DNA from 2 places in the Halomonas sp. PBN3 genome. Region 2 is predicted to be linked to the other one. Evidence: predicted binding sites of a transcription regulator. Region 2 holds the regulator's gene; the other holds the start of a gene.
The links. The regulator FNR, encoded in region 2, switches genes on or off when oxygen is low (the NO sensors DNR and NnrR bind a similar motif). The targets are predictions, from matches to a motif close to TTGATNTANATCAA.
Positions count from the first base shown of each region.

Region 1: a site for FNR is predicted at 1,630-1,643, ahead of Q673_RS26950 (OmpW/AlkL family protein). Genes of this name have one in related genera too.

Region 1 covers NZ_AXCA01000157.1:37,257-52,969, reverse strand. Annotated here, with positions in the region: gene putA (bifunctional proline dehydrogenase/L-glutamate gamma-semialdehyde dehydrogenase PutA) at 1-1,069, shown strand, start outside; gene Q673_RS26955 (hypothetical protein) at 1,200-1,481, opposite strand; gene Q673_RS26950 (OmpW/AlkL family protein) at 1,728-2,354, shown strand; gene Q673_RS26945 (YqcC family protein) at 2,445-2,777, opposite strand; gene Q673_RS26940 (DUF3549 family protein) at 3,027-4,046, shown strand; gene Q673_RS26935 (ATP-dependent zinc protease family protein) at 4,070-4,507, shown strand; gene rimK (30S ribosomal protein S6--L-glutamate ligase) at 4,536-5,444, shown strand; gene Q673_RS26925 (hypothetical protein) at 5,559-6,008, shown strand; gene Q673_RS26920 (SanA/YdcF family protein) at 6,022-6,744, opposite strand; gene sufT (putative Fe-S cluster assembly protein SufT) at 6,810-7,382, opposite strand; gene Q673_RS26910 (cysteine desulfurase) at 7,435-8,691, opposite strand; gene sufD (Fe-S cluster assembly protein SufD) at 8,719-10,080, opposite strand; gene sufC (Fe-S cluster assembly ATPase SufC) at 10,077-10,829, opposite strand; gene sufB (Fe-S cluster assembly protein SufB) at 10,903-12,345, opposite strand; gene Q673_RS26890 (SUF system Fe-S cluster assembly regulator) at 12,419-12,883, opposite strand; gene Q673_RS26885 (zinc ribbon domain-containing protein YjdM) at 13,098-13,439, opposite strand; gene Q673_RS26880 (NAD-dependent epimerase/dehydratase family protein) at 13,569-14,477, shown strand; gene gloA (lactoylglutathione lyase) at 14,506-15,039, opposite strand; gene Q673_RS26870 (GMC family oxidoreductase) at 15,131-15,713, opposite strand, start outside.
Region 2 covers NZ_AXCA01000013.1:24,725-40,437, forward strand. Annotated here, with positions in the region: gene ccoG (cytochrome c oxidase accessory protein CcoG) at 1-861, shown strand, start outside; gene Q673_RS20655 (FixH family protein) at 863-1,366, shown strand; gene Q673_RS20660 (heavy metal translocating P-type ATPase) at 1,374-3,857, shown strand; gene ccoS (cbb3-type cytochrome oxidase assembly protein CcoS) at 3,854-4,096, shown strand; gene Q673_RS20670 (sulfite exporter TauE/SafE family protein) at 4,096-4,803, shown strand; gene Q673_RS0117905 (radical SAM protein) at 4,894-6,225, shown strand; gene fnr (fumarate/nitrate reduction transcriptional regulator Fnr) at 6,356-7,099, shown strand; gene ttcA (tRNA 2-thiocytidine(32) synthetase TtcA) at 7,336-8,262, opposite strand; gene Q673_RS20685 (3'-5' exonuclease) at 8,344-8,970, opposite strand; gene Q673_RS20690 (DUF294 nucleotidyltransferase-like domain-containing protein) at 9,005-10,825, opposite strand; gene Q673_RS20695 (DUF4212 domain-containing protein) at 11,368-11,628, shown strand; gene Q673_RS20700 (sodium:solute symporter family protein) at 11,635-13,431, shown strand; gene Q673_RS20705 (hypothetical protein) at 13,563-14,081, shown strand; gene Q673_RS20710 (hybrid sensor histidine kinase/response regulator) at 14,148-15,713, shown strand, end outside.

The DNA of each region.
Region 1 (15,713 bases), on a different contig from region 2:
CGAGGCCCAGGCGGATATCTCCGCCTATGTGGCGCAGAACAAGAAGGCCGGCAAGGTGATCAAGACGCTGCCGGCGCCACAGGTCGGCACCTTCGTCACCCCGGCGGTGATCGAGGTCGACGGCATCGGTGATCTCGAGCGTGAGATCTTCGGGCCGGTGCTGCATGTGGCCACCTTCAAGGCGCGGGAGATCGACGAGGTGGTCGATGCGATCAACGCCAAGGGGTATGGGCTGACGTTCGGCCTGCACACCCGCATCGACGATCGCGTACAACAGATCGTCGAGCGGATCCATGTCGGCAACGTCTACGTCAACCGCAACCAGATCGGCGCCATCGTCGGCTCCCAGCCCTTCGGCGGCGAGGGGCTCTCGGGCACCGGGCCCAAGGCCGGCGGGCCGCTCTACGTCACCCGCTTTCGCCGCACCGCCGAGGTCGAGCGTCACGAGGCGCCGAGGGGCGACGCCGTATCGATCGGCGATCTGCAGTCGGCCCTCGACGGCCTCGACCCGCGCAACTGGGCGGCGCGGCCTGACCGGGTCGAGGTGCTGCGCCGGGCGCTCTCCGGCCAGCGCGGCGTGATCCGCAAGGCGCTGGCCGAGACCGCGGCGCTGGACATGACGCCCCAGACGCTGCCCGGGCCGACCGGCGAGAGCAACCGCCTGTCGATGTACCCGAAGGGCATGGCGCTGTGCCTCGGGCCGACGCTGGAGATCGCCATCGCCCAGGCGGTACAGGCGCTCGGCTGCGGCTCCCCGGCGCTGGTGGTCGCCCCGGGGGCGAGCCAGGCCGTGCGGCCGCTGGTCGAGGCGGGGGCACCGGTCGCCGGCCTCGACGGCAGCATGGCGGCCGGGACGCTGACCGAGCTTGCGGGCATCGCCAGCGTCGCCGCGGCCGGCTCCAGCGACTGGACCCGCGAGCTGCGCCTGGCGCTGGCCGCGCGCGAGGGGGCCATCGTACCGCTGGAGACCCAGGCCATCGCCCCGGAGCGCTACGTGGTGGAACGCCACCTGTGCATCGACACCACCGCAGCCGGGGGCAACGCCAGCCTGCTGGCCACGGCCGAGTAGGCCAGGCAGTACGCGAGGGGAGCTACCCTCGCGCGTCCCATCCACACCGGCAGGCCTGCCCCTGCCCTCACCCACCAGCGGGCCGCCCTCGGGAGGCCCGCGGTGTATATGGTGCGACGGTGCCCCGCGGCTAGCCAGCGAGCGACCGCGCGCCCAGCAGCAGCCCGAGGGCGACCAACGCGCCCAGCCGCCAGGCGGGGAACGGCGCCCGCCTGCCACGCTCCGGCACCAGCGGCGCGGCGAAGGCCATCCCCAGGATAGCGGCCCCCAGCAGGACCAGCGGCAGCCGCAGCGCCATGGGCAGGTCAGCGATCAGCTCCGGCTCGAGCAGCAGCCACACCGCCAGGCCCGCGGCCAGCAGCAGCCCCGCCAGGGTCAGGCGATTCTCGTCCCGCGGGCTCGCGTCTCCCATTGCGGCTCCTCCATGGCTCTCCCCTCCCCTAGTGAAGCCGATCGCGGCGCATTCGGCGACTGTCGCCGGCCGGCGACTCGCCCCGGGCCGGTGGACCTCGCGACAGGAGGATCCATGGCGCGGCACTCCACCGCACTGCATCATTCCCTTGCGCTGGATCAATTCCTCTATCGGTAACGGCGGTTACACTGAACTTATCTTCCCATGCGGCGTCGTGCCGCACCCGAGCCAGCAGGAGCCGACACCATGCGCAAGAGCCCCCTCTCCACCCTGATCGCCGCCGGCGTGGCCGCCGCCGCCGTCACCGCCAGCACCCAGGCCTTCGCCTACGGCGCCGGCGACTTCTTTACCCGGGTCGGCGTGGCCAAGGTCGAGCCCAAGAGCGATAACGGATCACTAGTCAATGGAACTCTCGATGTTAATGTCGAGGACGATAGCGCCTTCGCCTTTACCCTGGGCTATCGCTTCACCGACAAGCTGGGCGTGGAGCTGCTGGCCGCCGAGCCCTTCGACCATGACTTCCAGGTTGGCCCGCTTTCCGGCAGCACCGACCATCTGCCGCCGACCCTGACCCTGCAGTACTACCCGCTGGGCGGCACCGACGCCTATGTGCAGCCGTATGTGGGCGTGGGCGTCAACTACACCAAGTTCTCCGACGAGGAGATTAGCGCTCCTCAAGAACTGGAACTGGATGACTCCTGGGGCGCCGTCGGCCAGCTGGGCGTGGATGTGCTGATCGACGAGCACTGGGCCCTCAACGGCGCGGTCTGGTACATGGATATCGACTCCGACGCCAGCCTGGGTGGAACCGATATCGGCAAGGTCGAGATCGACCCGGTGGTGGTGATGGGCGGGATCAGCTACCGGTTCTGACCCCGGCCCACCGCCAGACAAGCACAGGGCCCGCCATCGGCGGGCCCTATGTCGTTGTGAGGCAGGCACCTGACGTCGTGCCGTGGCGAGTCAGTTCTCGGTCACCAGGCGGTCGATCTCCTCCACCGCCTGGCGGAGCAGCAGGCGGTCGCTGGCACGCACGCCCGCCTCGGCCAGGTAGGTGTCCAGGATCGGGGCCACCTCGCAGCGCGCCGGCATGGGGGCGCGACGCGCCACCAGATCGTCGAGCCGGGCGATGAACACGAAGCGCAGCCACTGGGGCAGCGCCATGGTGTCCACACAGAAGGGCTGCTGGCTATCGAAGGCCTCGGGCTCGGGCCGCTCCATGCGCCACAGGCTGGCCGCCTTCATGGTCGCCTCGAGCCGGCGCAGGGCCTGGTCGAGCTCGTCGTGAACCATCATCGGGAAAACTCCATTCGCATGTGGTGGCATTATCCCGCCCTCGGCGGCGAGTCGCCACCCGGTGCTCGGCATTCACAGTTTCCGTGAACGGGGCTGTGGATAAGCGCTGGAAAGAGCGCGCCAGCCCAGCCGGCATGGGCACCGGCGAGGGATGCTCAACATTTGACCAGCGCCGCGCCATGCCGTGCCGGATGGCTGACAGCCCGACGGTGCCGCGGTAGAGTGCACGCTCCAACACGCGGAGATGCCATGCGACCCATCCACACCCTTCACGACTTCTTCGTGCGCAGCGGTGCCGAGGTGCGGCTCTACCACCTGGGCCGCCGCGTCGAGCCCTGCGAGATGGCGACCCTGGCGGCCCTCGAGGCCGGCGAGGCGCCCTGGCCGCTGCCCTGGCAGGGCCAGGCGCGCCTGGGCCTGGTGTTCCGCCTGGGCGACATGCCCGAGCCGGTGATCTGGTTCCTGGCCCTGCCGCTGGACGAACAGGGCCATCTCGACCCGGCCCCTCGGGACGCCTTCGTGCAGCGCCTGCTGGAGACCCTGGGGCGCAGCGTGGCGAGCGTCGGCCGCGAGGAGAGCGAGGCGGTGGATAACCTGATGCAGGACAACCCGCTGGCCTTCACTCCCTCGCTGCCCTTCCAGGCGGTGCTCCACGCCCGCGCCCGCCTCGACCTCGGCGAGCCGGCCAGCCAGCACCTGGAGCCGGTGGAGGCCTACCTGAGCGGCCAGCAGGCGCTGGACTGGCAGGCCCTGGGCCTCCAGGGGCTGGCCGACTTCGTGGTGCGCATGGATGACGCGGCGCGGCGCCAGCTGGCCGCCGCCCTGCCCGGGCTGCCCGGCGAGGTGCTCACCTCGCTGTGCTACTGCCTGGAGCATGTGGCCATCGACGCACCGCTGGCCGCCGCCCTGCGAGCCCGTGGCGAGGCGGCGGCCGCCGCCGGCGACGTGGAGGCGCTGTGCGCCTGCCTGCGCGCCGCCGCCCCGGCCGCGGAGGCCGGGGCCTGGTTCGACAGCCTGCTGGCCGACCCCCACGCCTGCGGCCCGGACCTGCTGGCGGCCATCGCCGCCCGCGGCTGGCAGCACCTGGAGGACGGCGAGCGGCTGCCGCGCTACCTGACACGCCTGGCCGAGTGCGAACGGGCCGACTTCACCCGCGTGGCCCGCGACCTGGCGCTGATTCCCCGGCTGCGGCTGCCGCTGCTGATGACCCTGCGTGAGGCGCCGGCCGACTCCCCGGTCGGCCGGCGCCTCGCCGCCCTGACGCGCTGACGGCGAGAACGAGCATGACGACGATGAAGGAACTCCCCTACACCCCCAAGGCGGTGATCGGTCGCCGCGAGATGGTCGAGCTGCCGGAGATGCACCTGACCCTCTGCGCCAAGGCGGACACCGGGGCGCGCACCTCGGCGCTGCATGCCGAGGACATCGAGTCCTTCGAGGAGGAGGGCCACCTGTGGGTCAGCTTCACCACCCGCAGCGGCGGCCCCGAGACGCCGCCCCATGTGTTCCGCATGCACCTGCATGACCGGCGCAAGGTACGCAGCTCCAACGGCCAGGAGGAGTGGCGCTACGTGATCCGCACCCCCATGCGCCTGGGCTCGCTGGAGTACCAGGTGGAGCTGACCCTGACCGACCGGCGCGACATGCGCCATCCCATGCTGCTGGGTCGTCGCGCCCTGCGCCGCCTGCTGGTGGCGCCCGGCGCCGCCTTCCTGCACGGCGAACCCTGAGCCCACAGGCCCCACCCGGAGTCACCCGATGCATATCGCGCTGCTGTCTCGCAACCGCAACCTCTACTCCACCCGGCGCCTGGTGGAGGCCGCCGAACAGCGCGGCCACAGCGCGCGGGTGGTAGACACCCTGCGCTGCTACATGAGCATCGCCTCGCACCACCCCTCGATCCACTACAAGGGCGAGGAGCTGGAGCCCTTCGACGCGGTGATCCCGCGCATCGGCTCCTCGATCACCTTCTACGGCTGCGCGGTGCTGCGCCAGTTCGAGATGATGGGCACCTACGTGCTCAACGACAACGTCTCGATCACGCGCTCCCGGGACAAGCTGCGTTCCCTGCAGCTGCTGTCGCGCAAGGGGCTGGGGCTGCCGATCACCGGCTTCGCCCACTCCCCCGACGACATCCCCGACCTGATCACCATGGTCAGGGGCGCCCCGCTGGTGATCAAGCTGCTGGAGGGCACCCAGGGCATCGGGGTGGTGCTGGCCGAGACCAACCAGGCCGCCGAGAGCGTGATCCAGGCCTTCATGGGCATGAAGGCCAACATCATGGTGCAGGAGTACATCAAGGAGGCGAAGGGCGCCGACATCCGCTGCTTCGTGATCGGCGACAAGGTGGTGGCCTCGATGAAGCGCCAGGCCGCCGAGGGCGAGTTCCGCTCCAACCTGCACCGCGGCGGCACCGCCAGCGTGATCCGCATCACCCCGGAGGAGCGCTCCACGGCGATCCGCGCCGCCAAGGCGATGGGGCTGCGGGTCGCCGGCGTCGACCTGCTGCGTTCCAACCACGGCCCGGTGATCATGGAGGTCAACTCCTCCCCCGGGCTTCAGGGGATCGAGAGCGCCACCGGCAAGGACATCGCCGGCCTGATCATCGAGCATCTGGAGAAGAACGCCGCCCCGGCCCGCAAGGCGCCGCCTAAGCCCAAGGGGTAATTGCCGAATCAGCACCGGCCAGGCCCAATGGGCATGACGGCTTTCGCCGTCCGGGGGGTAGAAAAACAGTGTTTTCCCGGCCACAATCTGCGTCACCAAAGGGGGTGACCGCTCATGTTTCTCGACAATCGCCAGGTGGCGATGGACAGCGTGCTGGAAGCGCTGGCCGACAGCATCGACTATTTCCAGGACAACCTGGAGCGCCTGCGACCGTCGCTGCGCGACAGCCTGAAGCCACACTACGAAGCGCGCGGCCGGGCGATGCGCGAGCTGCAGGAGCTGGCCCGCGAGCACCTGAGCATGCTGCCCCGGGACGCCGACGTCGAGCGTGACGACTACATGTGGCTGTGGAGCCGGCTGAAGAGCTTCGTCGGCAACGAGAGCCAGGTGGTGATCGGCGAGCTGCTGGAGCAGGAGCGGGTACTGATGCAAGCCCTCTCCAACCTGATGACCCACCCCCTGCCCGACGCCCTGGAGCCCAAGGTGGAGGAGTGCTGGAAGGGCTGCCGGGCGCTGATCCGCGAGCTCTACGCCCTGCAGAAGAGCCGCCCCAGGCGGCGCTGATCGCCCCCCCGGCTCAGCGCTGCGCCGGGGGCCCCGGGGTGTCGAGCCACCAGGCGTCGTGGCCGGCTCCCGGCACGATCTCGAGCGGCTCCTTCGGCCCCAGGAAGTAGGGCTCACGCCCCCACAGGTAGAGATCCCCCAGGGTCGCCACCCGGGCCAGCCACTCCCGCGCCTCGAGCCGCCACTGCCCCGCCACCGGCGACGCAGGCACCGCACACCCCTGCACCTCCAGCCCCAGCGCCTCGGCGATGAACAGCGCCCGGGGCAGATGCCACGCCTGGGTGATCAGCAGCGCGCGCTCGACCCCGAATACCTCCCGGGCCCGGGCCAGGGTATCGAAGGTGCTGAAGCCGGCGTAGTCCAGGGTCATGGCGCGGTCGGCGACACGCCGGGCGCGCAGGTCGCGCCACATGGTGATGGGCTCGTTGTAGGCCAGGGTGCGGTTGTCGCCGGAGAGCAGCAGGTGGTCGACCTGCCCCAGGCGCACCAGCCGGGCGGCGGCGCTCATGCGCGCATCGAAGTAGGGGTTGCGCACCCCGCTGCGGGTCCAGTGCGAGGTGCCGAAGACGATGCCGACCGCCTCGGGACGGCACTCGGCGAGGTCATGCGCGATGCGCTCCCGGGTCTGGCCGAGCACCCAGAGGTTGCCGGCGAGCACCAGCAACACCAGCAGCAGTACCGCCGCCCCCAGGGCCATCAGCAGGGCCCGGAACAGCCGCCATGCCATCCGCGTCATCGGCCTCTCCCCGCCCCGGCGCTGCTGCGCCACGTTTCCACCCTGCCCGGCACCGCGCCGAGTCATCAGAACATGCCGAGCTCGAGCTTGGCCTCGTCGCTCATCATCTCACGGCTCCAGGGCGGATCGAAGACGATCTCGGTGTGCACCTTGCTGATCTGCGGGGCGCCGAGGATCTTGTTGCGGGCATCGGCGGCGATCACGTCGCCCATGCCGCAGCCCGGGGCGGTGAGGGTCATGCGGATGGTGACGATGCGCTCGCCGCTGATCAGCCGCTCGATGCGGCAGCCGTAGACCAGCCCCAGGTCGACGATGTTGACCGGGATCTCGGGGTCGAAGCAGGTGCGCAGCTGGTCCCACACGAAGCGCTCGATCGCCTCGTCGGAGGCGTCCTCGGGCAGGGTCGGCCGCGGCAGCGCCTCCAGGCCCAGGGCATCGAGGTTGGCGCCCTCGATCAGGTAGAGGCGCCCCTCGAAGCCGACGCTGACCGAGCTGCCCTTGGCCTGCATCACGCTGACCACGCTGTCCTCGGCCAGGGTCACGGTCTTGCCGAAGGGGATGGAGATCGCCTCCACGTCCCGCTGCAGCGGCAGCTCCTGCCCCTTGTGGAGGCTCGCTATCTGCTCGATGTCGCTCATGGCGTTCCTTGTCTGGTCATTCCGGTTCTCACCCCGCCTGCCGTCTCGCCGCCTAACGCACCATGCCGATGACACGCTCCAGGGCATCGGCGAAGACGTCGATCTCCTCCAGGGTGTTGTAGGCAGCGAACGAGGCCCGGCAGGTGGCATCCACCCCGAACTGGGCCAGCAGCGGCTGGGCGCAGTGGTGGCCGGTACGGATCGCCACCCCCAGCTGGTCGATCAGCAGGCCGATGTCCTGGGCGTGAGCGCCCTCCACCACGAAGGAGAGCACGCCCGCCTTGTCGGGGGCGGTGCCGAGGATGCGCAGCCCCTCGATGCCAGAGACGCGCTGGGTGGCGTGGGCCAGCAGCCGCGCCTCCCAGGCGCCGATGGCGTCGAGGCCGACGCCGGCGACCCAGCGCAGCGCCTCGCCCAGGGCGATCACCTCGGCGATGGCCGGGGTGCCGGCCTCGAACTTGTGGGGGATCTCGGCGAAGGTGGTGCCGGCCTCGAAGGAGACCGTGGCGATCATCTCGCCGCCGCCCTGCCAGGGCGGCATCGCCTCGAGCAGCTCGGCCTTGCCGTAGAGCACGCCGACCCCGGTGGGGCCATAGACCTTGTGACCGGAGAAGGCATAGAAGTCGGCATCGATGTCGCGCACGTCCACCGCCTGGTGCGGCACCGCCTGGGCGCCATCCACCAGGATCCGGGCGCCATGATCGTGCGCCACCCGCGCCATCTCGCGCACCGGGTTGACGGTGCCGAAGGCGTTGGAGACGTGGTTGACCGCCACCAGCCGGGTGCGCTCGGTGAACAGCGCGCGGTAGGCGTCGAGGTCCAGCACGCCGCGCGCATCCACCGGGATCACCTTGATGGTGAAGCCGAGCTCGGCGGCCAGCAGCTGCCAGGGCACGATGTTGGAGTGGTGCTCGAGGCGCGAGATCAGCACCTCGTCGCCGGCCCGGAGGTTGGCGCGCCCCCAGCTGTTGGCCACCAGGTTGACCGCCTCGGTGGTGCCACGGGTGAAGACGATCTCGCGGTGGTCGGCGGCATTGAGGAAGCCGCGCACCGCCTCACGGGTGCCCTCGAAGGCCGCGGTCGCCTCGTCGGCCAGGGTGTGCAGGCCGCGGTGGATGTTGGCGTTGTAGCCGCCGTAGTAGGCGTCGAACGCCGCGATCACCTGGCGCGGGGTCTGGCTGGTGGCCGCGTTGTCGAGATAGACCAGCGGCCTGCCATGCACCTGGCGCGAGAGGATCGGGAAGTCCGCGCGGATCGCTTCGACGTCGAGGCTCGGCGTCGCCGGGGCGCGGGTGGCCAGGTCGCTCATGGCAGGCTCCTCCTCAGGGGTTGGCGGTTACTCATCACCCAGGGCCACGGCGGCTTCCACCAGCCCGGCCAGGTTGAAGCGCTCGGGCAGCTTGCCGGCCACGGCGAGCTCGACGCGCTCGGCCACGGCGTCAACGTCGACCTCCTCGAGCACCTCGCCGGCGAAGGCCAGGGTCAGCAGCCCGCGGGCGGTCTGGCGATCGATGCCACGGCTGCGCAGGGCGTAGATCGCCTCCTCGTCGAGCTGGCCGGTGGTGGTGCCGTGGGAGCACTTGACGTCGTCGGCGTAGATCTCGAGCTCCGGCTTGGCGTCGATCTCGGCGCGGTCGGAGAGCAACAGGTTGGCGTTGCTCTGGAAGCCCTCGATCTTCTGGCTGTCACGCTTGACCACCACCTTGCCGTTGAACACGCCGTGGGCGCGGTCATCGAGGATGCCCTTGTAGTTCTCGTTGGAGAAGGTGTGGGGCGCGTTGTGGTTGGCCAGGGTGTGGCTGTCGACGTGCTGGCGATCCTGGCCGTAGAACAGGCCATAGAAGTCGCAGGTGGCGTTCTCGCCGTTCAGGTCGCTGATCAGGTCGGTGCGCACCAGCGCCCCGCCCAGGTTCAGGTTGAACGAGGTGTAGCGACTGTCGCGGGCCTGCTCGACGTGGATGCTGGCCACGTGCAGGTCGGCGAGCGGCGCCTCCTGCAGCTTGTAGTGGGTCAGCAGGGCGTTGCGCTCGAGGATCACCTCCTCCACCAGGTTGGTGAAGTTGGCGGCACCCTCCTCGCCCACATGGTGCTCGATCAGGGTCGCCTGGCTGCGCCCGCCGGCCTCCACCAGGATGCGCGGATGGCTCATCACCGGCGCCTCACCGGCCCGGGAGAGGAACTGCAGGATGATCGGCTTCTCCACCACGGTACCCGGCGCCAGGCGCAGCACGGCACCCTCCTCCATGAAGGCGGTATTCAGCGCCGAGAAGGGCGAGAACTCGACCCCGGTCAGGCGTCCCAGCGGGCCGCCCACCGCCTCGTGGTTCTCGGCCAGGGCCGCGGAGAGCGGCACCAGGCTGACACCCGCCGGCAGGCCATCGAGCTGCGACAGGGCCGCCGAGAAGACGCCGTCGACGAAAGTCAGCCGGAAGGCGTCGATGGGCAGGGTCAGCGCCGCGGCGCTGGCCGGCGAGAAGTCGGCATCGCCGGCCAGGGCGAAGTCGCCCCGGGCGATGGCGCGCACGTCGGTGTACTTCCACGCCTCGTCGCGGCGGGTGGGGAAGCCCATCGCCTCGAAGCGGGCGGCGCCGGCCTGGCGCCGGGCGGCGATCCAGGTCGGTTCCTGGCCCTGTGACTCGAGGCGCGCGGCGCGATGCTCGGCCAGGCGGTCGAGGAAGCGCTGTGTCTCGTCACTCATGCGGCAGACTCCTCCAGTACCCAGTCATAACCACGGGATTCGAGTTCACGCGCCAGCTCGGCGTCGCCGCTCTTGGCGATGCGGCCGTCCACCAGCACATGGACACGGTCGGGCACGATGTAGTCCAGCAGACGCTGGTAGTGGGTCACCAGCAGGATGGCGCGCTGCTCGTCACGCAGGGAGTTGACGCCGTCGGCCACCACGCGCAAGGCGTCGATGTCGAGGCCGGAGTCGATCTCGTCGAGCATGGCGAGCCGCGGCTGCAGCACCAGCATCTGCAGGATCTCGTTGCGCTTCTTCTCGCCGCCGGAGAAGCCCTCGTTGACGGCGCGCTGCAGGAAGCTGGGGTCCATCTTCATGAAGGCCAGCTTCTCCTTGACCAGCTTCATGAACTCCGGCGCCGGGATCTCGCCCTCGCCGCGGGCCTCACGCTGGGCGTTGAGCGCCGACTTGAGCAGGTAGATGTTCTTGACGCCGGGGATCTCGATGGGGTGCTGGAAGCCCAGCAGCAGGCCGGCCTGGGCGCGCTCCTCGATCTCCATCTCGAGCACGTCGCGGCCCTCGAAGGTGATCGAGCCTGCGGTCACCTCGTAGCCCTCCTTGCCGGCGATCACCGAGGAGAGGGTGGACTTGCCGGCGCCGTTGGGGCCCATGATGGCGTGCACCTCGCCGGCGTTGATGGTCAGGGAGAGGCCCTTGAGGATTTCCTTGCCCTCGACCGTGACGTGCAGATCCTTGACTTCGAGCATCGTGATTACCTTTTCGATTCGGGCGGGCCGCCGCCGCGGCCCGGCACGGTGAATTCATTGCCTGGGTGGCGACTCAGCCCACGGAGCCCTCGAGGGTCACGCTGAGCAGCGCCTCGGCCTCGACGGCGAACTCCATGGGCAGCTCCTGGAAGACGTCCTTGCAGAAGCCGTTGACGATCATGCTCACCGCGTCCTCCTCGGAGATGCCGCGGCTCTGGCAGTAGAAGAGCTGGTCCTCGCCGATCTTGGAGGTGGTGGCCTCGTGCTCCACGGTGGCGGTGCTATTGCCGATCTCCTGGTAGGGGAAGGTGTGGGCACCGCACTTGTCGCCGATCAGCAGAGAGTCGCACTGGGTGAAGTTGCGCGCCCCCTTGGCCCGCGGACCGATCTTGACCAGGCCGCGGTAGGACTGGTTGCTGCGGCCGGCGGAGATGCCCTTGGAGACGATGGTGGAGCGGGTGCCCTCGCCGATATGGATCATCTTGGTGCCGGTATCGGCCTGCTGGCGGCCGTTGGTCACCGCCACCGAGTAGAACTCGCCCTTGCTCTCGCGGCCGCGCAGCACGCAGGAGGGGTACTTCCAGGTGATGGCGGAGCCGGTCTCCACCTGGGTCCAGCTGATCCGCGAGCGGTCGCCGCGGCAGTCGCCGCGCTTGGTGACGAAGTTGTAGATGCCGCCCTTGCCATCCTCGTCGCCGGGGTACCAGTTCTGCACCGTGGAGTACTTGATATAGGCATCATCCAGGGCCACCAGCTCGACCACCGCGGCGTGGAGCTGGTTCTCGTCGCGCATCGGCGCGGTGCAGCCCTCCAGGTAGGAGACCTGGGCGCCCTCCTCGCAGACGATCAGGGTGCGCTCGAACTGGCCGGTGTTCTCGGCGTTGATGCGGAAGTAGGTGGAGAGCTCCATGGGGCAGGTCACGCCCTTGGGCACGAACACGAAGGAGCCATCGGTAAACACCGCCGAGTTGAGGGCGGCGAAGTAGTTGTCGGTCTGGGGCACCACGCTGCCCAGGTACTGCTTGACCAGCTCCGGGTACTCCTTCACCGCCTCGGAGATGGAGCAGAAGATCACCCCGGCCTCGGCCAGCTTCTCCTTGAAGGTGGTGGCCACCGAGACGGAGTCGAACACCGCGTCCACCGCCACGCCGGCCAGGGCGGCCCGCTCGTGCAGCGGGATGCCCAGCTTCTCGTAGGTCTCCAGCAGCTTGGGGTCCACCTCGTCGAGGCTCTGGGGGCGATCCTCGGGGCGCTTGGGGGCGCTGAAGTAGGAGATGGCCTGGTAGTCGATGGGCGGATAGTCCAGGTGCGCCCAGGAGGGCGGCGTCATCTTCAGCCAGGCGCGGTAGGCCTTGAGGCGCCACTCCAGCATCCACTCGGGCTCGCCCTTCTTCTTCGAGATGAAGGCGATGGTGTCCTCGTCGAGGCCGGGCGGCAACGTGTCGCTCTCGATGTCGGTCACGAAGCCTTCCTTGTAGTCGCGACGGACAAGCTGTTCCATTTCCTCACTAGCCATGGTCTCTCCCCCTCCCGGGCGGTTGGGCCGGCGAGACGGGCTCGCCGTGTGAATCCGATGAATCTTGGGTGGCTCAGGCCGTGTCGGCGGCCAGGCTCACGCTCTGGATGGGCAGCTGCACCGGCAGCTTGATGGGCGTCGGGCTGGCCAGGTGGGCCAGGGTCACGCTGCCGAGCAGGGTGCGCACACCCAGCGAGACCCGCTGCCAGTTGTCGGCCACGCCGCAGGTGGCCGCCAGGTCACAGTCGCCCTCGGCGTGACTGCATTCGGTCATCGCCACCGGCCCCTCGATGGCGGTGATGATGTCGATGGCGCTGATGGCATCCGCGGGCCGCGCCAGGGAGTAGCCGCCCTGGGCGCCGCGCCGCGACTCCAGCAGCCCCGCCTTCACCAGCATCTTGAGCGTCTTGCTCACCGTGGGGTGCGGCAGCTGGACCGCCTCGGCGAGCTCGGCGGCCGCCAGGGGCTGCTCGGGATGACGGGCGATCTGGGCCATCACCACGGCGGCGTAGTCGGTCAGCCGCGAGAGCTTGAGCATGACGAGCCTCCTGTTGGCGTGTGGCCCGGCGGCATGCCGCGCCTCGATTGCGGACCATTTTAGTCCTGTATAACGCCGATGTGAAGCCTGCCGATGGCAAGCGGCGTGCGGGGGACATGATAGCGACACGATGGGCGGCGTTAGCGACAATAACGACAATCGTTATCATTGACGTCTTCTATCAGGGCGCCCCCTCGGCGCGCCCCGTGGCATGCTACGCCTTCTTGACGAAGCAGGACTTGAGCTTCATCGGGCCGATGCCGTCGACCTTGCAGTCGATGTCGTGATCACCCTCCACCAGGCGGATGTTCTTGACCCGGGTGCCGACCTTGACCACCTGGGAGGAGCCCTTGACCTTGAGGTCCTTGATCACCGTGACGCTGTCGCCATCGGCCAGAAGGTTGCCGTTGGCATCGCGCACCTGGCTCGCCTCCTCGGACTCCGCGGCGCCCTCCTCGCCGGACCACTCGTGGCCGCATTCGGGGCAGACGTACTGGATGCCGTCCTCGTAGGTATAGGGGGAGGAACAGGCGGGACAGGCGGGCAGGTCGCTCATGGCGGGCTCCGGGCAGGTGGCGGGAAGGCCGCCAAGCCTACACCGCAAGGCCTCCCGCCTCCAGCCGGCACATGACGGCCGCGGCACGGCCTGGCAGGATGAGGGCTCCCGCGAAGAGAAGGACGCAGCATGCAGCAGGGCCCGACCACGGTCTTCGGCGGCACCGGCTTCCTCGGCCGCGCCATCGTGCGCGAGCTGGTGGAGGCGGGCCGGGCGGTGCGCATCGCCGCACGCCACCCGCGCCTGCCCGAGTGGCGCGAGCCCGGGGATCGCCTCGAGGCGGTGGCCTGCGACCTCCGCGACGAGCGCCAGGTCGCCGCCGCCCTGGCGGGCAGCGAGGCGGCGGTCAATGCGGTGAGTCTCTATGTGGAGCGGCGCCGGGCGGGCCTGACCTTCGAGGCGATCCATGTGACGGGGGCCGGCCGGGTGGCGAGGCTCGCCCGGGAGGCGGGCATCACGCGGCTGGTGCACGTCTCGGGCATCGGCACCGATGCCGACTCCCCCTCCGCCTATGTGCGCGCCCGGGCCGCCGGCGAGGAGGCTGTGCTCGACGCGCTGCCCAAGGCAATCCTGCTGCGCCCCGGGGTGCTGTTCGGCCCCGACGACGCCCTGCTGGCCAACCTCGCCCGCCTGGTGCGCCTGCCGCTGGTGCCGCTGTTCGGCCGTGGCACCACGCGGCTTGAGCCGGTGCACGTGGACGACGTGGCGCGGGCCGCGGTGCGCCTGAGCGGGGCTCGCCCAGTGGAACGTCGGCTCTTCGAGTTGGGCGGCCCAGAGCGCCTCGACTACCGTGCACTGGTGGAACGGGTGGCCGCCCAGCTCGGCCGCCACCCGCGGCTGGTGCCGCTCCCCTTCCTCGCCTGGCACCTCGCCGCACTGCTGCTCGCGCCGCTGCCATCGCCGCCACTGACCCGCGACCAGGTGTGGCTGATGCAGCGCGACAACCTGGCCGACCCGGACGCCGGCGGCTTCGCCGACCTCGGCATCGTGCCCCGCACCCTGCACGACAGCCTGCCGCGCTGCCTGGCGGTCGATTGACGAGCCGACGAAAGCGCAGCCAGCACCATCAGTCGCCCAAGGCCGCCAGGCGATCCGCCTGGACCACCTCGATCCAGTAGCCGTCGGCGTCCTTCACGAAGACCACGTTCTTCATCTTGCCCTGGTCGGAGCGCTTGACGAACTCGACATCGTTGGCGTCGAACCACGCCTCGGCGGCCTCGAGGTCCGGAACGCTGAAGCAGATGTGGCCGAAGCCCTGAGGCTCGGCATTGCCATCGTGATAGATGCGCCCCTCCTGATTCTCGGTGCCCCAGTTGTGGGTCAACTCCAGCAGGCCACGCTGACTGAAGGTCCAGACGGTACGCTCGCCGCTCTCCTCCGGTACCGCCTCGCCGGCCTCCGGACGGGCCAGGAAGTAGAGCGAGAATTGCATCTCCTCGAAGTCGAGGCGACGCATGACGCGCATGCCGAACACCCGAGTGTAGAAAGCGAGCGCCTTCTCGGGGTCCTTGACCCTGAGCATGGTGTGGTTGAGGCGGAAGCCATCGGAGTCGGAGGTGGGGGCCTTGACTCCGGGGTATTGTTCACCGGTGAAACTCATGGAATCTCCTTGCCGTGTAGCTCGAAATCGTGCTGCCAATAGGAAGCATTCTGCGAAAAGGCGCCTCCGGCCTCGGCCGGGGGCGAAGGGGTCAGACAGCGCCGCGCTGCATCAGCTCCCCGATATACTCCGCCTGACGGATCGCCAGGGAGACAATAGTCAGGGTGGGGTTCTCCGCCGCCGAGGTGGTGAACTGACTGCCGTCCGATATGAACAGATTGGGGATCTCGTGAGCCTGTCCAAATCCGTTGCAGACGCCGTCCTCGGGGCGCTCGCTCATCCGGCAGGTGCCCAGGTTATGGGTCGAGGGGTAAGGTGGCACCTCGTAGATGTCCCGAGCCCCCACCGAGCGGTATAGCTCGGCCCCCTGGCGGTAGCCGTGCTCGCGCATGGCAATGTCATTGGGATGATCGTCGTAATGTACGTTGGCCACCGGAAGGCCGTAGCGGTCTGTGACGTCAGAGTTTAGGGTTACGCGGTTGCTCTCCTGAGGCAGGTCCTCACCTACCAGCCACATGCCGGCCATGTTCTCATACTGGTCGAGCGCGCCGGTGAAGCGCGGTCCCCAGGCACCGGGGTCGAGGAAGGCGGCCATGAAGGGCAGGCCCAGCGACAGTGTTTCCATTTCGTAGCCGCCCACGAATCCCCGCTCAGGATCGTGTCGTGACTCATCG
Region 2 (15,713 bases):
GAGCTGCCGACCCTCGAGGCCCATGGCTGGTCCTACTTCTGGGTGGGCTTCTTCCTGGTCTTCACCTACCTCAACGCCGGCTGGCTGCGCGAGCAGGTATGCATCTACATGTGCCCCTACGCCCGCTTCCAGTCGGTGATGTTCGACCGCGACACCCTGATCGTCTCCTACGACGCCGCCCGCGGCGAGCCGCGCGGCGCTCGCAAGAAGAGCCTCTCCCACGCCGAGGCCCGCGAGGCCGGCCACGGCGACTGCATCGACTGCGACCTCTGCGTGCAGGTCTGCCCCACCGGCATCGACATCCGCGACGGCCTGCAGTACGAGTGCATCACTTGTGCCGCCTGCATCGACGCCTGCGACAGCGTGATGGACAAGATGGGCTACCCCCGCGGACTGATCCGCTACACCACCGAGAACGCCCTGGAGGGCAAGCCGACGCACATCCTGCGTCCGCGCCTGATGGGCTACCTCGCCGCCCTGCTGGTGATGATCGGACTCTTCGTGTGGGCGGTCGGCGACCGGACCCCGCTGGACTTCGACCTCGAGCGCGACCGCAACCGGCTCTTCCAGGCCACCGCCGACGGCCGCATCAGCAACGCCTACACGCTGACGGTGCGCAACCTGGACGGCGAGGCGCATGCCTATCGCATCGAGGCCTCGGGCCTGCCCGGCCTGGCGCTCGACGCCGACAGCATCCGCGTGCCGGCCAGCGACTCGCGCCAGCGGGTGATCACCCTCAGCGCCCCGGCCGAGGCCATCGAGCAGCCGAGCCACGCCATCACCCTGCGACTGACCGCCGAGGCGGCCCCCGACATCAGCCTGGAGCGCGAGGCACGCTTCCTCGGCGACCTGCGGAGATAAGATGAGCGACGACATCAAGCCCTGGTACAAGCAGTTCTGGCCCTGGTTCCTGATCGGCCTGCTGCTCTCCTCGATCACCTTCAGCATGATCTACCTGGCGTTCTCGATCCGCTTCTACGACGGCTCGGTGGGGGGCGACTACTACGAGCGCGGCCTGGCGATCAACGAGCAGCTCGCCAAGCAGGAGCACGCCCAGGCGCTGGGCCTGGCCGCCCGCCTGCGGGTGGACAACCGCACCGGCGACGTGGTGGTGGACCTCGCCGGCCCGCGCCAGCCCGAGCGGTTGCACCTGGCACTGATCTTCCCCACCGACAGCGACTTCGATCGCGAGCTGACCCTCCAGCATGTCCGCGAGGGCCGCTACGTCACCACCCTGGACGAGCCGCTGCGCCACCGCTGGTACCTGCAGCTGCAGCCCGAGGCCGGCGAAGGGGCCGAATGGCGGCTGACCGGCGAGGCCAGCTTCCCCAGCGATGACGAGGCCGAGCTGGAGCCGGGCCTCTAGCCCCGCGATGAGCGAGAACGCCGACACGCCCCAGGCGCGCCCCTGCTACCACTGCGGCACCCCGGTGCCCGCGGGGGCCCCCTGGTCGATCACTCTGGACGACAGCCGCCATCCGCTGTGCTGCCCCGGCTGCGAGGCGGTGGCCCACGCCATCGTCGACGGCGGTCTGGCCAGCTACTACCGTTTCCGCATCGAGCTGCCGGAGCGTCCCGAGGATCGTGATGCCGCCCGCGCCGAGACCTGGGCGGTGTTCGACGACCCCGGCCTGCAGCGCCAGTTCGTGCATCCCGAGGGCGACGACAGCGGCCGCGTCCACGCCACCCTGGCGGTGGACGGCATCACCTGTGCGGCCTGCGCCTGGCTGATCGAGCATCGCCTCAACGCCCTTCCGGGGCTGGCCTCCAGCGCGGTCAACCTCAGCCACCACCGGGTGCGGGTGAGCTGGGACCCGGCGCGCCTCAGGCTCTCGCAGATCCTCGCCGAGCTTTCGGCCATCGGCTACCAGGCCCAGCCCTGGGAGCCTGACGAGGCCCAGGCGCGCCTGCAGCGCGAAGAGCGCATGACCGTGCGGCGGCTGATCGTCGCCGCGGTGGGCATGGCCCAGGTGATGATGTTCTCGATCCCCATCTACGTGGCGGGCCCCGGGGAGATCAGCGCCGACTTCAACGCGCTGTTCCACTGGCTCTCCTTCGCCCTGGCGACCCCGGTGGTCTTCTTCTCCGCCCTGCCCTTCTTCCGCAACGCGCTGCGCGACCTGCGCACCCGGGTGCTGGGCATGGACGTGCCGGTCTCCATCGCCATCGGCGGCGCCTACCTGGCCAGCGGCTATGCGGTGCTCGCCGGCCAGGGGGAGGTCTACTTCGACTCGGTGGCGATGTTCACCTTCTTCCTGCTCTTCGGCCGCTACGTGGAGGCGCGCGCCCGGCGTCGCAGCGGCCATACCGGCAACGCCCTTGCCGGCGCCCTGCCCCTCTCGGCAATCCGCCTCACCGCGGCGGGCGAGGAGCGCATTTTGCCCGCCGGCGAGCTCGCCGCCGGCGACCGGGTGCTGGTCAAGCCGGGCCACGCCGTGCCCGCCGACGGCGTGGTCGAGGAGGGCGAATCGAGCCTCGACGAATCGATGCTCACCGGCGAGTACCTGCCGGTGACCCGCGGCGTCGGCGACACCGTCACCGGTGGCAGCCACAACGTGGAGAGCCCGCTGGTGGTGCGGGTCACCCATGCCGGCCGCGACGCCCGGGTCTCCGGCATCGTCGACCTCACCGACCGCGCCTTCGCCAGCCGCCCGCGCCTGGCCCAGATGGCCGCGCGCATGGCCCACCTGTTCGTGCTGCGCCTGCTGTTCGTGGCCCTCGGTGTGGCCATCGTGTGGTGGTTCATCGACCCCTCCCGGGTGCTGTGGATCACCCTCTCGGTGCTGGTGGTGACCTGCCCCTGTGCCCTGGCGCTGGCCACCCCCACGGCGCTCACCGCCGGCCACGGCCAGCTGCGCCGGCGCGGCGTGCTGGTGACCCGTGCCGACGCCATCGAGGCGCTTTCCCAGGTCGACCGAGTGATCCTCGACAAGACCGGCACCCTGACCACGGGGCGCATGAGCCTGGTGGAGACGCGCCCGCTGAGCGAGCTCGACGCCGGCACGGCGCGGCGCCTGGCCGCCGCCCTGGAGGCGCGCTCCGAGCACCCCATCGCGCGCGCCTTCCAGCCCTTCCGCGATGCCAGCCGTCGCGCCGAGGATGTCGTCAGCCGTCCCGGCCTGGGCCTCGAGGGACGCATCGAGGGCCGCGCCTGGCGCCTGGGCCGGCCCGACTTCGCCGCCCCGGCCAGCCCCCCGGCCGCCCCCGGGGAGGGGCAGTGGCTGCTGCTCGCCGAGGCCGGCGAGCCGCGCTGCTGGTTCCGCCTGCAGGACCAGGTGCGCGAGGACGCCGCCGAGGCCATCGCCACCCTGGCCGCACAGGGCCTGGCCGTGGAGCTGCTCTCCGGCGACACCCCGGCGGCGGCCGAGGCGCTGGCCGCGCGCCTCGGCATCGGCACCGCCGAGGGCGGCGCCAGCCCCGAGCGCAAGCTCGAGCGCATCCGCGAGTGCCAGGCCGACGGCGAGAAGGTGGCCATGGTGGGCGACGGCATCAACGACGTGCCGGTGCTGGCCGGCGCCGATGTCGCCATCGCCATGAACGGCGCCACCGACCTGGCCCGCACCAGCGCCGACGCCATCCTGCTGAGCCCGCGCCTGACGCGCATCCCCGAGGCGGTGGCGCTGTGCCGCGCCACCCGCCGGGTGATGCGCCAGAACATGCTATGGTCGGTGGTCTACAACGCCTCGGCGATGCCGCTGGCCGCGATCGGCCTGGTGCCGCCCTGGCTGGCCGCCATCGGCATGTCGGCCAGTTCCCTGGTGGTGGTGGGCAATGCCCTGCGCCTCAATCGCTTCCGCGGCCCCCGCGCCGGCGACGCCGCGGCCCCGACCGCATCCTCCCGGGAGGCCAACGCATGAGCATCCTCTACCTGCTGATCCCGCTGTCGCTGATCCTGCTGGGACTGGCCGTGTGGGCCTTCTTCTGGGCGGTGAAGCACGACCAGTTCGAGGACCTGGAGGGACCGGCCTACCGTATCCTCTTCGATGACGACGACAACGACCGCCCCGCCGAGCCGCGCCGGAGTGGGGAAGCCCGGGACGACACCGGCGACGGCGCCGAGTCGCCGGCCGCGGGTCCCGACGACGAGGGGCGTTGATGGACCCCACCGGGCTCGACCTGCCGCCGCTCGCCGCGGCCTTCGTCTTCGGGCTGCTGGGCGGCGCCCACTGCATCGGCATGTGCGGCGGCATCATGAGTGCCCTGACCTTCGCGGTGCCCCCCAGCATGCGCCACCCGGCACGCCTTACCGGCCTGTTGCTGGGCTACAACCTGGGACGCATCGCCAGCTACATGATCGCCGGTGCCCTGGCGGCGGCGCTGGGTACCCTGCTCTCGCTGACCGCCCCCGCCCGCCTCGTCCTGCAGGGGCTCGCCGCGCTGATGCTGATCCTGATGGCGCTGTATATCGCCGACTGGTGGAAGGGGCTGCTCAGGGTCGAGGCGCTGGGCCGACGCCTGTGGCGCCATCTGGAGCCGGTCGGGCGGCGGCTGATGCCGGTGGTCAGGGTGCCCCAGGCGGTGGCGCTGGGCGCGGTGTGGGGCTGGCTGCCCTGCGGCCTGGTCTACTCCATGCTGGCCTGGAGCCTGGCGGTGGCCGACCCGCTGCACGGCGCGGCGCTGATGGGCGCCTTCGGGCTCGGCACCCTGCCGGCGCTGCTGGCCACCGGCCTCGCCGCCCGCCAGCTCGCCGGCCTGATCCGCCACCCGGCGACCCGCACTCTGGCCGCGCTGTCGATCATCGCCTTCGCCCTCTGGCAGCTGTGGACGCTGCTGCCCGTCCACTCGGGTTTCCACGCCGGTTAGCGACTATTCCACGCCGGATTGACGCAGCTCAACGCCGGTCGGGCCGCGCACCCCTAGCATGAGAGCATGCCCACAACCCGGAGCCTGCCCATGTCCGTCCCTGCCCAGCGCCCCCCGGCTGCCGATCCCGACGGGACCCTGCCGTCGACCGGCGGTGGCGACCTGGTCGCGGCGGCCCAGGTCTGCACGCCGACCCCGCGGGACTACCGCCCCGAGATCGGCGCCGCCGCCCTGGAGGAGGCCCTGGCCGGCCGTCCCGCCGAGGCCCCGCTGGCGCTCAAGGTGCGCCTGCCCTTCTGCCGCCAGGCCTGCCGCTTCTGCGCCAGCCGGCGCGTGCCCTCCCGGGACAGCCGCCAGGCCGAGCCCTACCTGTCGCGGCTCGACCGCGAGATGGTGCTGGCGCGACGTCGCCTGGCGGGGCTGCCGGCGGTGACGCGCCTGCACTGGGGCGGCGGCGCCCCCGCCTTCCTGGCCCTGGACCAGATGAGCGACCTCTTCGACCGCCTCGACGCCCGCTTCGGGCTCTCCGGCGCCCGGGAGCGCGACTTCAGCATCGAGCTCGACCCCCGCGAGGCGGACATGCTTACCCTGCGCCACCTCCAGGCGCTGGGCTTCAACCGCCTGACGCTGGGCGTGGCGGAACTCGACCCGCGCGTGCAGCAGGCGATCAACCGCGTACAGCCCCGCGCCCTGACCGAGGCGCTGGTGGACGAGGCGGACCGCCTGGGCTTCCGCGAGCTGACGCTCTCGGTGATGCTCGGCCTGCCCTTCCAGACCCCGGCGGGCCTCGCCGATACCCTCGAGCAGCTGATCGCCATGGCGCCGGCGCGGATCCGCCTCACCCGCTACGACCACCACCCCGAGCGCCACCCCGACCAGCGCGCCATCCACCGCGACTGGTTGCCCGATGCCGCCAGCCGGGGCCGGCTGGTGGCCGAGGCCCGCCAGCGCCTGGCCGCGGCCGGCTATGTGCATGTCGGCCTCGGCCTGCACGCCCGCCCCGACGACCGCCTGGCCCGGGCGCTGGCCGATGCCACGCTCGGCCACGGCCCGCTGGGCTTCTCCGCGGGCCCCGCCGGCGACCTGCTGGGCCTGGGGGTGGGGGCGACCACGCGGCTGGGCGATCTCTGGGTGCGCAACGCCGAGGCCCTCGGCGACTACGAGGCCGCCCTCGACGCCGGTCGGCTGCCCACCGCCGCCGGCTGCCGCCTCGACGACGCCGGCCACCGACGCCGGGCGATCCTCGAGGGGCTGCTCGGCGGCCAGGGCCTGCCACGGGAGGAGACGATCGGCGAGGGCCTGCCGGCGCTGCTCGCCGAGGGGCTGATGGAGCGCCTCGGCGAGACCCTGCGCCTGACCGAGGCGGGGCGCTGGCGGCTGCCGCGGGTGCTGGAGGGCCTGGGCGTCCTGCCGAAGGCCTGACGCCGAAACACCTCCGGCGAACGGCGCCGGAGACAGCGCCTGGCGAGCCCCTACCCCTTTCGGGGTGGTTTGCCCTGCCCGCGCTTTGCTCCATAATGGCCCCATGACCACGATCAAGAAGGAAAGGGCCATGGCGGACACCCTCACCGGCCGACGGCGTTCGGTGCTGCAGGAGACGCGCTGTCAGACCTGCAGCCTGAGCTCGCTCTGCCTGCCGCTGGCACTGGAGGTGGAGGACATGGACCAGTTCGACGCCATCATCCGCCGCCGGGCGCCACTCAAGAAGGGCGAGGCGCTGTTCCGCCAGGGCAGCCCCTTCACCAGCGTCTTCGCGGTGCGCTCGGGGAGCCTCAAGCAGGTCACCACCGAAGGCAGCGGCGAGGACCAGCTGACCAACTTCTACCTGCCCAGCGAGCTGGTGGGCCTCGACGGCATCGACGAGGAGCACTACCCCGGTACCGTGGTGGCGCTGGAGACCACCACCGTCTGCGAGATCCCCTTCGATCGCCTGGATCACCTCTCCGAGTCCCTGCCGGAGCTGCGCGGCCAGCTCTACCGCAGCATGAGCAAGGAGCTGCGTGACGACCGTCGCATGATGCGCCTGCTGTCGCGCAAGACCGCCGACCAGCGCCTGGCCAGCTTCTTCACCAGCCTCTCCGAGCGCTTCCGCCGCCGCGGCTACTCCCCCTACAGCTTCCGCCTCTCCATGTCCCGGGCCGACATCGGCAACTACCTGGGGCTGGCGGTGGAGACGGTGAGCCGCATCCTGGGCCGCTTCCAGAGCCAGGGGCTGGTGGCGGTCTCCGGCCGCGAGGTCAACATCCTCGACCTGACGGCGCTCACCCGCCTGGCCGAGGAAGAGGGTGCGCACTGAAGCTGCAAGGCGGCATGAGGAGCCAGCCAACAGGTGTATCGCAATGACTCGTAGCGAGAGGCGCCGGGGACTGGTCGTAGAGGGGGTCCGAGGACCAGGGATGGCCGAGGTAGCGCCCATGGACGGGTTCACAGCGCCCCCTCGAAGGCCAGTCGCCGGAACAGCCTTGAGCGAGTCAGCCATCGGCGATAGCGCTTAGTCAGGGGGTTCCTTGAAGGTCACTGCTTGTCGCTGACCTACTCGTTCAAGATATCGATCCGCCTGGCCTGCATATTCGCCTGCTTCGCCTCCAGACCGGCGAAATCGAAGAGCTCGCGGTCGGCCAGCTGGGAGGGGGCGACGTTGGTCACCGCATTGAACATGCTCTCCAGGCGCCCGGGGTGCTTCGCCTCCCACTCGGCGAGCATCTCCTTGACCACCTGGCGCTGCAGGTTGGGCTGGGAGCCGCACAGGTTGCAGGGGATGATCGGGAAGGCCATGCGCCGGGCGAACTCGGCGATGTCCGCCTCGCGGCAGTAGGCGAGCGGCCGGATCACCATGTTGCGGCCGTCGTCGGAGAGCAGCTTGGGAGGCATCGCCTTGAGGCTGCCGGCGAAGAAGAGGTTGAGGAACAGCGTCTCGAGGATGTCCTCGCGATGGTGCCCCAGGGCGATCTTGTTGGCGCCGATCTCCTCGGCGAAGCCGTAGAGGGAGCCGCGCCGCAGCCGCGAGCAGAGTGCGCAGGTGGTCTTGCCCTCGGGGGTCTTCTCCTTGACCACCGAGTAGGTGTCGCGCTCGAGGATGTGGTACTCGACGCCGATGCCGTCCAGGTACTCGGGCAGCACGTGCTCGGGGAAGCCCGGCTGCTTCTGGTCGAGGTTGACCGCCACCAGCGAGAAGTCCACCGGGGCGTTGCGCTGCAGGCTGCGCAGGATCTCCAGCAGGGTGTAGCTGTCCTTGCCGCCGGAGAGGCACACCATCACTCGGTCACCATCGTGGATCATGCCGTAGTCGATGATGGCGTTGCCCACCTGGCGCCGCAGGCGCTTCTGCAGCTTGTTGAACTCGCGTTTCTCCCGGGCGTCCGGGGCCTCGGCGGCGGGCTTCTGGTCGGGGGTGGCGGAGGCGGGCGTCGCGGGAGCCCCCTGATGCTCGCGGGGATCGAAGGTCACGGCGTCTTGCATGGGTCTTGGCGCTGCCAGTGCGGGCGAAAGTGGAGAGGGCGCCATCCTACCATCGGCGGCGCCCTCAGGCGACGCCGACGCTCAGGCCAGCTGGTCGCTCGGCTCGAGGCCGCGCTCCAGGCGCAGGAACATCAGCGCGGTGGTCACCGCGTCGCCCAGGGCGGTGTGGCGCCCCATCACCGGCACGCCGAGGCGCTCCGCCACCCGCTCGAAGCGCGGCTGGCCGTCGATCTCCGGGTGACGACGACGCAGCCGGCGGCGCCACAGCTGGGCCACGTCCACGGTGGCGTTGGGCAGCTCGAAGCCGAAGCGCGGCCTGAGCTCGCGGTTGAGGATCGCCAGGTCGAAGTCAAGGTGCCAGCCCACCAGTGGCCGGTTGCCGACGAAGTCGAGCAGCCGGGCCAGGGCCGCCTCGACGCTCTCGCCGTTGGCCAGGTCCACGCCGCGCAGGCCGTGGATGCGGATGGAATCGCTGGTCAGCGAGGCGGGGCGCGCCAGGCGCAGGTCGAGGGAGTCGCTGGTCAGGATGCGGTCGCCCCGCACGCGCACCGCGGCGATCGACACCAGCTCGGCGCTGCGGGTATCCAGGCCGGTGGTCTCGGTGTCGATCACCACCATCTCGTCGCCGGTGTAGGGATGGAACAGCCAGGCATATTCGCCATCGGCGTGGCGGCGCCGGTCCGCGGCGCGCCTCAAGGCCTTGAGCATGACGGTCTCCTTGTGTCGTTGTCGTTCCGTCGGGTCATGAATACTCCAGGTGGAAGCGGTGGGAGAGGCGCTGCTTGAAGTCCTTGACGATATGCAGCGCCTCGCGCAGCAGGTCGCGCTCCAGGGAGGAGAGTTCCTGGACCACCACGCGGTCGGGGCGGGTGTCCTCGGCGTCGCCCTCGCGGCGCGCCAGCTGCTGGCGCAGGCGCAGCTCGGTGAACAGCGACAGCGCCTCGGCCAGGTCCTCGGCGAAGCGCGGCTCCAGCCGGCCGTCCTCGGCCAGGGCGTCGAGGCGTTCCAGGGTCGAGGTGGGGCGGATGCCGCGCTCCAGCGCCATCACCCTCACCCCGTGGACGATGGGGAAGATGCCGCCCTTCTTGATGTCGATGCCGTGCTGGGGCTTCTTCAGGGAGCCGAACAGGGTCAGCGGGGTCGAGAAGCGCAGGGCGGTGCGGGCGAAGTAGGAGAGCAGCAGCTCGTTGCCGGCGCACTGGGCGAAGAGGTCGTCGCGCACCCGGTCGAGCAGCGCCGGGTTGCCCGCCACCGCATGGGAGTCGAGCATGATGGCGAGCTTCATCAGGCTGTCGCCGTCGCGGGCCTCGATCCAGCGGGCGATGCGCCGCTGCCACTGGCTCACCGTGCCCACCCACTCGGGGTTGGAGACCATGATGTTGCCGGGACAGGGCGGATAGCCCAGCTCGATCAGGGTCTCGGTGAGGCGCTGCATCTGCTCGGCGCAGTCGGGCCAGTCGAGGTCGTCGGCGAGGATCAGGCCGTTGTCCTGGTCGGTCTTGAGGATCTGCTCGCCGCGCCCCTCGCTGCCCATCACCATCAGGCAGCTGTCGCCGTGGTAGCGCTCGTCCACCAGGAAGCCCCAGGCCTTGTTGATGATGCGCCCGTTGAGCGCCGCCAGAAGCCCCATGGCGAAGCGCAGCTTGACCCCCTGGGCCATCAGCGCCCGCACCAGCTCGGGGGTGCGGCGGCTGGCGGCGGCCAGCGCCTCCAGGCTCTCCGCCTGCTCCACCTGCAGGCTCACCACGTAGCTGCGGCTGGAGAAGTAGCTGAGCACGTCGGTCAGCTCCACCACCCCCGCCGGCGCCTCGCCCTGCATCACCACCACCCGCTCCACCTTGTGGCGGGTCATGATCACCAGCGCCTCGAACAGGTACTGGCCCGGGGCCACGGTGATCAGCTCGGCACGCCCCAACCCCTCCAGCGGGCAGTCACGGCCACGCTCGTCCACCACCAGGGCGTTGAGCAGGTCGGTCTTGGTGACCATGCCGTGGCCATCGTCCCGGGCCACCAGCAGCGAGTCGGCGTGGCGCTCGTTGATGGTCGCCACCGCCTCGGCGATGGTGGTGGTGGCCGGCACCACCAGCGGCTCGCGCATGCACTCGTCCACCGTCGCCAGCATGAAGCCGGCCATGGTCACCCCGCCCTCGGCACGCTGCTCGGTGAGCAGCCGCGTCTTGTGGGCCAGGGTCTGGCGGAAGAATTCGGCGAAGGGCGGGTAGTCGTCGCACAGCGCCAGGAAGAGGGCGCTGGGCAGCAGGTAGCAGAGGCTCTCCTGCTCGGCGCGGAAGCGATAGCGACTCTTGCCGTTGAGGATGCTGATGGCCCCGAACAGGTCGCCCTGGGTGTAGTGGCCGATCCGCTCCCGGGCCGCGGGCTGGGTGGTGTCGATCTCGGCCACCTCGCCCTTGTGGATCAGGAAGACGTACTCGCCGGGATGGCCCGCCTCGAGGATGATCTCGTCGCGGTCGAAGTAGGCCAGGTCGACCCCCTGACGCACGCGCTCGCGACCGGCGTCGTCGAGCAGCGTGAAGGGCGGCTGGGAGAGATCGAGATCGACCATGGCATGACCTCACGGATCCGCGCCGCGTCCCGAGTCCCGGGAGCGGGACCCACACACGGCGGCGACGTTGTTATTGGTGTCCGCAGGCGTGATCGGCAGTGGCTCGAGCCGACGACACATCGGTGCGTGAAAGGAGCATAACAACCGCCACACCCACCCGGTAAGCTAGACGATCGTCTCCCCCGCCGGCCGCCTAGACCTTGGTCCTATCCTGCGTCATCCCCCTAGACAAAGGTCCAATCATGGCGAGATATACCATCGTTCTATGCCGCCTTGCGCCCTCCGGCTATTTTCCACCTCACTCTCTCTCAACCGACTGAAATAAAAGAGATCGTTGGAGAGGCATTGAATCGCTTTCCTCTCATGATACGAAAGTCTGGGATTCATTTTCGCCACTCATTGACCACTATCCACCTGAATCATGCAGGGCAATCGCACGCCACCACTGCGCCTTCCGGTCCGGGGCCGTGCGATTGCTCTGGTGATCCTCCAACCACCGACTGCGCAAGTTCCCTAGCTCAACAACAAGTGGAGAACACGACATGGCAGAAGAGAAAATCGACTCAACGGAATACTGGAAGGCCAACGTCCGCCTCATCGCGGGCTGCCTGGTCGTCTGGGCCTTCGTCTCCTATGGCTGCGCCATCCTGTTCCGGCCGCTACTGGCCGGCATCGCGGTGGGCGGGACCGACCTGGGCTTCTGGTTCGCTCAGCAGGGCTCGATCCTCACCTTCATCTGCCTGATCTTCTTCTACGCCTGGCGCATGAACCAACTCGACAAGAAATTCGGCCTCGGGGAGTAACCAAGAATGAGTCAATTTGCCATCAACCTGCTGTTCGTAGGGGCCTCGTTCGCCCTCTACATCGGCATCGCGATCTGGGCCCGAGCGGGCTCGACGAAGGACTTCTATGTCGCGGGCGGCGGCGTCCATCCGGTGACCAACGGCATGGCCACCGCCGCCGACTGGATGTCCGCCGCGTCGTTCATCTCCATGGCCGGCCTGCTGGCCTCCGGGGGCTACGCCAACTCCACCTTCCTGATGGGCTGGACCGGCGGCTACGTCATCCTGGCCATGCTGCTGGCGCCCTACCTGCGCAAGTTCGGCAAGTTCACGGTGCCGGACTTCATCGGTGACCGCTTCTACAGCAAGACGGCACGCCTGGTGGCCGTGGTCTGCCTGATCGTCGCCTCGGTGACCTACGTCATCGGCCAGATGACCGGTGCCGGCGTGGCCTTCTCGCGCTTCCTCGAGGTGCCCAACACCGCCGGCATCTGGATCGCCGCGGCCATCGTCTTCCTCTACGCCGTGTTCGGCGGCATGAAGGGCATCACCTACACCCAGGTGGCCCAGTACATCGTGCTGATCATCGCCTACACCATCCCGGCGGTGTTCATCGCCATGCAGCTGACCGGCAACCCGATCCCCATGTTCGGGATGTTCAGCACCCACACCGAGTCCGGCCTGCCGCTGCTGGAGAAGCTCGACGAGGTGGTCAACGCCCTGGGCTTCCGCGACTACACCGCGGATGTCGACAACAAGCTCAACATGGTGCTCTTCACCCTCTCGCTGATGGTGGGTACCGCGGGCCTGCCCCACGTCATCATCCGCTTCTTCACCGTGCCCAGGGTCGCCGACGCACGCTGGTCCGCCGGCTGGGCGCTGGTGTTCATCGCCCTGCTCTACCTCACCGCCCCCGCCGTGGGCTCCATGGCCCGCCTCAACCTGATGACCACCGTCTATCCGGAGATGGCCGGCCAGGTCGAGGACTACGAGGCGGCCGCCGGTGATGCCATCCTCTACGAGGAGCGTCCCGACTGGGTGCGCACCTGGGAGGAGACCGGGCTGATCACCTTCACCGACAAGAACGACGACGGTCGCATCCAGTTCTACAACGACGGCAACGAGGCCTTCGCCGACACCGCCGAGGCACGCGGCTGGGAAGGCAGCGAGCTCACCGTCAACAACGACATCCTGGTACTCGCCAACCCCGAGATCGCCAACCTGCCCGGCTGGGTCATCGGCCTGATCGCCGCCGGCGGCATCGCGGCCGCCCTCTCCACCGCCGCGGGCCTGCTGCTGGCCATCTCCTCGGCGATCAGCCACGACCTGATCCGCAACATGATCAACCCCAACATCACCGAGAAGGGCGAGATGCTGGCGGCACGGATCTCCATGGCCGGTGCCATCCTGCTGGCGACCTACCTGGGCCTCAACCCGCCGGGCTTCGCCGCCCAGACGGTGGCACTCGCCTTCGGCATCGCCGGCGCGTCGCTGTTCCCGGCGCTGATGATGGGGATCTTCTCCAAGCGGGTGAACAACAAGGGCGCGGTCGCCGGCATGCTGGCCGGTCTTGTGACCACCCTGCTCTACATCTTCACCTACCTGGGCTGGTTCTTCGTGCCGGAGACCAACATGCTGCCCAACACCCCGGATAACTGGATCCTGGGCATCTCACCGCTCTCCTTCGGCGCGGTGGGGGCGATCTTCAACTTCACGGTCGCCTACCTGGTGTCCAACGCCACCGAGGAGCCGCCCCAAGAGATCCAGGACCTGGTGGAGAGCGTTCGCTATCCCAAGGGCGCCGGCACGGCCACCGGCCACTGACCTGCCGCTCCGTCTGAGCCATAATGGCTCGCCTGGCCCGGTTCGCCGGGCCGGTCAACCCTCTACCGATCGGGCTTCCTCAGGGAAGCCCGATTGCGTTGCACACTTCCCTATCACGACAAGGATGACCCATGATTTGGCACTTGATCGCGGCGGTCTTCGCCGGCCTCGGCGCGGCGGGCATCGGCCTGCTGCTGAGAACCCTCAGCGGCAAGCGCCTGCCGCGCTGGCTCATCCCCGCCCTGGCGGGCCTGGGCATGCTGGGCTACCAGGTCCAGACCGAGTACAGCTGGTACGCGCACAAGCGCGGCCTGCTGCCCGACAGCGCACGGGTGGTACAGGTCGAGCAGGACGCCATGTTCTGGCGCCCCTGGACCTACCTCTTCCCCATGACCACCGGCTTCAGCGTGGTCGATACCCAGAGCATGTCGGTGCAGGAGCAGGGGGGCGAGAAGCAGGTCGAGTTCCTGCTCTATCGCTTCGAGAAGCAGGTCCAGGACCGGGTCAGCCACCAGGCCTGGCTGATGAACTGTGCCACCCGCGAGACCCTGCCGCTGGAGGGTGAGGCGCGCGAACCGCGCCTGGACGAGATGCGCCGGCTCGGCGAGCAGGCCCCGCTCTACCGCGCCCTCTGCGAGGAGAGCGACTGACCCGGGCGCCTGCCCTCCGGCGAGCCATTGCCCTAGAATGGGCGCCGACACCCAGGGAGGAAGCTCATGTTCTCAGGCTGGCTGCTGGTCGCCATCTCGCTGCTCTATATCGCCGTGCTGTTCGGCATCGCCTGGCATGGTGATCGCCATGCCCGGCGCCACGGCGCTAGCCAGCGGCGGCCGATCATCTACAGCCTGGCGCTGGCCATCTACTGCACCTCCTGGACCTTCTCCGGCGCGGTGGGCCAGGCCGCCAGCGGCGGCTGGTCCTTCGCCAGCATCTATGTCGGGCCGATCCTCACCTTCCTGCTGTTCTGGCCGGTGCTGGCCAAGATGATCCGGGTCGCCAAGCACCAGAACGTCACCTCCATCGCCGACTTCATCGCCTCGCGCTACGGCAAGGCCCAGTCGCTGGCCGCCTTCGCCAGCCTGGTGGCGCTGATCGGCACCCTGCCCTACATCGCCCTGCAGCTGAAGGCGGTGGCCACCTCCTTCAGCGTGCTGACCGCCGACACCGACGCCACCACCGCACCGCTGTTCGCCGATACCGCCTTCTACGTGGCGCTGGTGATGGCCGCCTTCGCCATCCTCTTCGGCACCCGCCACACCGATGCCACCGAGCACCACGAGGGCCTGATCCACGCCGTGGCCTTCGAGTCGCTGGTCAAGCTGGTGGCCTTCGTCACCCTGGGCGCCTACGTCACCTGGGGGATGTTCGACGGCCTGGGCGACCTGTTGGCCCACGCCGAGAGCCAGCTGGAGCTGCAGCGCCAGCTGGCCGAGCAGGACTTCGGCCGCAGCTTCTGGGCCCAGACCCTGCTGGCCATGCTGGCGATCCTCTGCCTGCCCCGCCAGTTCCATGTCGCGGTGGTGGAGAACACCCATCGCGACGACGCGCGCACCGCGCGCTGGCTGTTCCCGCTCTACCTGCTGGCCTTCGCCTTCTTCGTGGTGCCGCTGGCCGCCGCCGGCCTGACCCTGTTCGCCGGCGGCGACGTGGAGCCGGACACCTTCGTGCTGGCGCTGCCCCTGGCCGCCGACAGCACCTGGCTGACCCTGCTCACCTTCATCGGCGGCTTCTCGGCGGCCACCGGCATGGTGATCGTCGCCGCGGTGGCGGTGTCGATCATGATCTCCAACGAGATCGTCATCCCGGCGCTGTTCCGCCTGCGCTGGTTCGACACCAAGGCCCGGGACTACGGCCGGCTGGTGCTGCGCGCGCGGCGCATCACCATCGGCGTGGTGCTGGCCATGGCCTACGGCTTCTACCAGCTGATCGGCGAGTTCACCTCGCTGGCCTCCATCGGCATGCTCTCCTTCGCCGCCGCCGCCCAGTTCGCCCCGGCGCTGATCGGCGGGCTCTACTGGAAGCGCGGCAACCGCCTGGGGGTGATCGTGGGCATGAACGCCGGCTTCGCCATCTGGGCCTACAGCCTGCTGATGCCGGCGATGATCACCGCCGGGGTCCTGCCGGGGAGCTGGATGAGCGGTGGCCCCTTCGGCGTCGCCTGGCTCGCTCCCACCTCGCTGTTCGGCCTCAACGTGGGTGACGGCTTCACCCACGGTGTCATGCTCTCGCTGGGGCTCAACCTCTTCTGCTACATCTTTGTCTCCCAGGTCACCTCCCAGCGG